2 regions of the Paenibacillus sp. PK4536 genome follow, and region 2 is predicted to be linked to the other one. Evidence: riboswitches for the same ligand, from Rfam matches in the RefSeq annotation. Region 2 holds a riboswitch; the other holds the start of a gene.
The links. Region 2 has a riboswitch for FMN ahead of PO903_RS12340 (DMT family transporter). Riboswitches for the same ligand answer to the same signal wherever they lie in the genome.
Positions count from the first base shown of each region.

Region 1 (3,434 bases), 1.6 Mb from region 2:
TGATATAACCTCCTTTTGAACTCTTTCGCGCTTTTACTGCCAATCGCTTACTGTAAGATATTTTGCTTTGCAAAAATCATTTTTTATTGAACTCTTTCGCGCTTATACTGCCAAGCGCTTACTGTAAGATATTTTGCTTTGCAAAAATCATTTTTTTATTGAACTCTTTCGCGCTTATACTGCCAAGCGCTTACTGTAAGATATTTTGCTTTGCAAAAATCATTTTTTTATTGAACTCTTTCGCGCTTATACTGCCAAGCGCTTACTGTAAGATATTTTGCTTTGCAAAAATCATTTTTTTATTGAACTCTTTCGCGCTTATACTGCCAAGCGCTTACATATATCCATTTTCCTGCAAAAATTGACTGGTGATTGATGGCTTTTTCTGATGGGTTGCATCATTAGCTGTATTCGATTGGTACTGTAATAAATGTTCGACATATTTACCAAGCACATCACATTCAATATTGACCATGTCGCCTGCTTTGCGGTAAGCAAGCACTGTTTCTTTAAGAGTATGAGGAATAATCGAGATTGTAAACGAAGTGCTGGTTACCGATACTACCGTTAAGCTGATTCCATCGACTGTGATTGATCCTTTGGGAATGATATAACGAAATAAATCATGATCTGTCGGTGCAATCTGGAAAATCACAGCATTCTGGTTGCTCTGTATCTGCTCAATATGCGCTGTTCCATCGACATGGCCTTGTACAATATGCCCTCCAAAGCGTCCGTTAGCGATCATCGCCCGCTCTAAATTAATCGGACTGCCTGTCGTCAGTTCTTTAAGACTGGACGACCGATAGGTCTCTGGCATTACGTCTACTGTAAACATCGAACCTGCAATCGTGGTTACTGTTAAGCAGACCCCGTTACATGCTACGCTGTCTCCAATTTGAAGCCCGTCCATAATACGTGATGCGTTAATACCCAATACCATCGTTTCGCCACGTCGTCCATTTTGTCTCAGTGTTCCTATTTCTTCGATCAATCCGGTGAACATAGATAGACATCCTCCTTTCGATAAAGCTGATCTGCTTCAAGGTTATAGATGATGATAACGTGGTAATCCACTGATATAGACATTGTCCTCTAACGTCTCTATTTCGAGTTCATCTAAAGTGACTGCTTGATTCATTTTTTCAAATCCATCAAATGCAAAAGTGGATAATGTACCCCCGATAATTTTGGGAGCAAAAAATAAAGTGATTCGATCGATCAATCCAGCTTCAAGCATCGAACCGTTCAGCGTACCTCCACCTTCTAACAGAATCGAAGATATCTCCAGTTTGCCAAGCTTTTTCATTGCAAAAGGAAGATCCACATACGGGCCGCTACCACAGATAATGACTGTGATTCCACGTTCTTGTAGTTCATGGATACGATCTCGATTCGCTTGATATGTTGTGACAATAATCGTAGGAGCCACTTCCGTATTTAATAACTTAGCGGTATAAGGAATACGAAGTTGCGAGTCAATCACAATTCGAGTCGGCTGAACACCTGTCACTTCTGTACGTGTGGTCAGCTCAGGATCATCAGCCAATACTGTACCAATGCCTACCATAATGCCTTGATGACGATGACGCATCGTATGAACGATCGCACGAGCATCGCTATTGGATATCCATTTACTATCTCCTGTGCGAGAAGCCAGACGACCGTCTAACGTACTAGCTGTTTTGAGCGTTACGAAAGGTAGCCCTGTTGTAATATATTTGTTAAATGTTTCGTTCAGTCGTTCCGATCGCTTAGCCAGTACTCCTGTCACCACTTCAATCCCATGACTGCGTAGCTTTTCGATACCTGAACCAGCTACCTGTGGATTTGGATCTACTGCTGCCACCACAACTCGCTTCACTTTTTCTTTGATCAGACGATCACTACAAGGAGGCGTTTTGCCATAATGACTGCATGGCTCTAGTGTCACATACGCTGTTGCACCTTCTGCTTGATCTCCTGCCATATTGAGCGCATGGACTTCAGCATGTCCGGTTCCACGTTGTAAATGGGCTCCCATCCCTACAATTCTGCCGTCTTTGACGACTACGCAACCGACAACAGGATTGATATCTGTCTGCCCTTGAGCCTTTTCTGCTAAATCTAGCGCTAGTGTCATGTAAAATTCATCATTGATTACGTTCATGATTAAGGGCTCCTTCGATACAATAGGTCTTTCATACCGCACCATGCAATAGATCATCTATACGGTAATGATTTCACATATTCGTATCCTCATATTTAGTTACTATTCATAATTTAATAACTAAATTATAAAGGTTAAAATGATACAATGACAAGCAAAAAGCCCTGTAAACCGGAATAATATCCGAATGTTTACAGGGCTTAACATCTTCATGTATAGGAGTAAGAATGGAATGTGCTTATTTGATGGCGATCGTATGTCTGTAAATGCACAGCACAAAACTGTATATCTACTATCATCTCAGCTTGATCCACTGATCCAATATCAACATATTTTCAATATATAGACTATCATCAGAGACCAAATAAACCTGTTATCCACAGATTATTGCTTCCTGAAAATAGTAAACTATACACTCAAATAAGTGCATCTTAATTCAGAAATCGCTATGCAAGCGACTTCTGTATCCCTCTCCCATCCAGACTATACTGTCGGCTCCGGATTCTCACCAGATCCACCGTCTATGATTATACAACACATAGCCGGGTCACGGACTTAGAGACCTATACAAACTTGATCTCAACACCGCCGGTGGGGAATTGCGCCCCGCCCCGAAGGATAACGTATGAAATTATAATCACGATTTTGCTGTGATGCTGAAATCATATCATCGAAACAATTAAAAATCAAGAAAGCTCCATTTTCACCTTTTTTGTAGAGAGTCATTATGAATATTATTCTTTTGAAAATGACTTATCGCATGACTTGTCTATTACTAATATTGTATAATAAATTGACTTTTTTATAGTTAGATAATGTATGTTGTCGCCCATTGTAAGTTCTTTATTATTCACATAGAAAGGTGCTTGATGATGCTATTTATCCACAAAACGCTTATTCGCAAACTGACTACACCGTACATAGAAGCCAATACGCAGATCTGTTATGCCCAGTCTCAAAGTTTTGCCTCCTATTCTAGTAAAACGATATTGCTCCTAAATCACGATAAGCTAATCATTTTATTTCTTAATTTTTTCTCATCAAAAGTCATACATACCCTAGAGATTCCAGTGACTGATCTACAGGAGCAGAATTATAATACAGGCAGTTTGCTGGATGCTTTATGGTCATTTCAAAGTAACGGTCAACGCTGGCGGTTTCGAATCATCAAAAAAATCTTGTCACTCGGCACCATGCAACAAGACTTTTTAGATTTTTTGCAACACTATATTATTCGTTAATCCAATATAAAAAAATACCTATGCATAAGCTCTGTCCAAAAAAG
Region 1 is NZ_CP126313.1:4,395,478-4,398,911, forward strand. Features, by position in the region: gene ribE (riboflavin synthase) at 335-1,006, opposite strand; gene ribD (bifunctional diaminohydroxyphosphoribosylaminopyrimidine deaminase/5-amino-6-(5-phosphoribosylamino)uracil reductase RibD) at 1,049-2,149, opposite strand; FMN riboswitch at 2,612-2,772, opposite strand; gene PO903_RS19535 (hypothetical protein) at 3,220-3,390, shown strand.
Region 1: linked by a shared signal. The riboswitch ahead of ribD (bifunctional diaminohydroxyphosphoribosylaminopyrimidine deaminase/5-amino-6-(5-phosphoribosylamino)uracil reductase RibD) and the one ahead of PO903_RS12340 (DMT family transporter) in region 2 are both predicted to bind FMN.

Region 2 (3,434 bases):
AAAGGTTGGGAAAATTGGGGATTATCAACGCAACGTCTATCGTTGACAGCAGGTAATCATACAATTCGTTTTAGTAAAGGAAATGGTTATGGAGAGTTAGACTTCTTCGATCTAGTACGTATTCAATAAATATAGAATACTTTCAGGCTTGAGATGACAAGCTACTGAATATTCGATATCTTATGACATCTCTGTCTTATACAAACTAAAAAAATCCTGTCTACTATAGCAGAATTTCGCTAGGTAGACAGGATTTTTGATATTAAAGTTACTATTTATAGATAGATGAACATATTCTTTTTGATACAACAGAGCTTATGATGCAGAAGGTACTGCTGTTTTGGCATCAGATGGTTGTTGACGTCTGGAAATAAAGAATAATGCTACCCAGATTAACAAGAATCCGACCAATTGAGCCCATGTTAATAATTGTCCAAATACGATCCAGTTAATAATGACACCGACTAATGGAAAGCTCAATTCTGCCAATGTTGCTACCGAAGCTTTGGTAGTCGACAATCCTTTATAATACATCAATAGACTGAGCAAGCCCGGCAATAAGGCTTGACCTAGCAAATTTAATGATACCGCTGCGATACCACCAGAATCAGCAGATAGGCTCCAAGCTGCACCTTCATGCCACGTTAATACAAGCAATAATGGTAGTGCCATAATAAAGCGCAATGATGTGACGGTCTCATATTTCATCTGTCCCACCATTAAGCGTCCCATAACTGTAGATCCACCCCATAATGCAGCTGCACCTAGAGCAAATAAACTACCGACCTGTACAAATTCACTCATATGACCAATCGGAATCGCGAATCCGAAAGTTAAAATATACGTACCGACTAATGCTAAAGCAAATAACCAGCCAAATCCACGCGGTAATACTTCTTTCAAAATAATACGGGCTAATACGATCGCAAAGATTGGTTGTAATTTCTGTAATAATAAGACGGCATTGAGGTTACCATGAGCCAATCCCATCGTAAATAGAATCGTAGCAATTGCTGATCCACCCCATGATAAGAACAATAACGCTCCAATATGGCGCATTTTTAATCCTTTTAATTCAGCACGGTTCACCCATAATACCGGAGCCGCCGCTAGAAAAACAATCAAATGCTCCAACAATACCAACTGAGTTGAAGTCATTGTTTTCAGCAAAATAATTCGGAACAGTGGATCTACGCCCCATAAAGCGGCGCCTACAAAAACAAGCCAAAATCCACTTTTAATATGACGCTGTCTAGCTGATGATGCTGTTTTGATGTTATAACTTGCATTTTCCATGATTCAAACTCCCTACGTGATTAGAATTTGAATATGAGATCTCATACGGAAAGCCCCCGTTATCAACGTACAATAAACGGGGGCTTGATCAAATAAACCTGCAACTGTATTTTACAATACACTGGCATGCTTATCGGTTGATCTTCTCCCATCCGGACTTTACCGTCGGCTCTGGATTCTCACCAGATCAGTCATTCCTCTATAAAACGAAAAATGAGTCGCGGGCTACCATTTTTTCACTTGTAAAAAATGTTCACCGCCGGTCGGGAATTGCACCCTACCCCGAAGATCTCTATTCGATTTTGGTTTGTTAGTATAATTTAGCTACTCTCATGTTTAACCATGAAAACAAGATTTGAAAACTTTCTTGTATCAAACATTCAATATATCTCATTATAAAGATACTTTTAGTAACTTGCAATAGTTTTGTACAAATAAATAGCTAACAATAGATTAAAACATTTAATTCCGATCAATTAACTATACTATACAACAAATATAATTTCTGTCTAGTCATGATCGAATGTTTCTATACATTTATAGATTTGTCGATAAAAATGGAAAATATAACTATTTTCTTTTGCATTACTCTATTGTCACATATCTGTAACAGTTGTATAATCATAGATGCTTTACATGTTTCCACAATATTCAGTACATAATTGAGAGGGGTAGAAAAATTTGGATTATAATTCGCAAAACAATGGTTACCCGCCTGCACAACCGGATGCACCTGCTTCTATTATCAGTGTGAAAGAATGGATGCTTACACTTTTATTGTTAGCTATTCCAATTGTCAATCTAGTGATGTTATTTGTATGGGCTTTTGGTGGCGGTACTCATCCTACCAAAGCTAACTATGCCAAAGCAGGACTGTTATGGGCAGCAATCGTTATTGTTATTTACATTGTTATCTTTCTTGTTTTCGGTGCAGCATTCTTTGCAGGTATGGGCAATATGGAACGCAGCGGATACTAATAGAACAACCAAAAGAAGCACCTCGCAGGGTGCTTCTTTTTTTGTCTATTTTTAAATAGATGTTCTTAGTAACGATCTAATACCAATTGTGTTTTGAGTGAATCTTGTGGTACTAACCAACCTTCTTGATTCAAATAGTTCATCAATTGTTGACGATCTGCTGCTGCTGTATTGTAATCATCAGTTTTGAACGAAATCTCTATCACTGGCTCTGTACCTGTTCCTGAAGCATTGCGAATTGGCCAAATTTCAACATCCACATCGATTCCGTTCCATGTTCCTTCATATTTACTAGCTACTACAGGTCCATAAGCACGAGACACTTTTAACTGCTTTTCACCCCAGCTTGATCCATCTTTCCACTTTTTCAATTTACCTGGAAGATTATCTACAAGTAGAGACAATGCTTTGCTATCTGCTGGCAATGTGGCTCCTGATGTGGTTGCTTTAGACTTTTTATCATTAGAAAGACTTAACGTCTGCTTACCATAACCCCAATCGACTTCAGCTTCATAATTCGTATCTGATGCATCGAATCCTTGTTGATTCGCTAGAGTTAACGCCGCATCAATATTTCCATTAGCAATGTTGTAACGCTTTTTATACGTCATTTCAAAATTATCTTTATCTGCTTTTTTGCGAAAACGTACATTCCAACCTTCACTATCTAACTGCTTATCACTAGTATCAAAATACTCTACCGCAATTTTCTGCGCTGTTGCAGGTAGATCAAAAGCATCTTTCACTTCAGACTGAATCGTTAGGTCGCTGTTCAGAATATCATCATCCAGCATAAATTTAACCTCATACGTTGGTATGAGATTGGCGGCTTTGGCATCGACAACAGATGTAGATTGTGGAATATACAATCCTGCGAACAACACACTGCTTAGCAATACCAATGGAGCTTTTTTACTGAGCTTCAATCCTAAATTCATTTGCAAATTCTCCCCTGTCTGTGGAATATCATTTGACTACTACTCCAATGTAACAGTGAAGAATGATAGCGGAATCAACAGATATAGATCATTTCGTAAAAGATATCTATAGTTTCTATATGCTATTCATCACTTTTTCGATACTACTGATATCTGCACTTAACTAAAATATTTCACAAACTGATGAATAAGCCCTGAATAATGACGTTGACTGTTATAGAC
Region 2 is NZ_CP126313.1:2,747,450-2,750,883, reverse strand. Features, by position in the region: gene PO903_RS12345 (family 43 glycosylhydrolase) at 1-129, shown strand, start outside; gene PO903_RS12340 (DMT family transporter) at 316-1,296, opposite strand; FMN riboswitch at 1,433-1,590, opposite strand; gene PO903_RS12335 (hypothetical protein) at 1,978-2,274, shown strand; gene PO903_RS12330 (hypothetical protein) at 2,340-3,212, opposite strand; gene PO903_RS12325 (LysR substrate-binding domain-containing protein) at 3,372-3,434, opposite strand, start outside.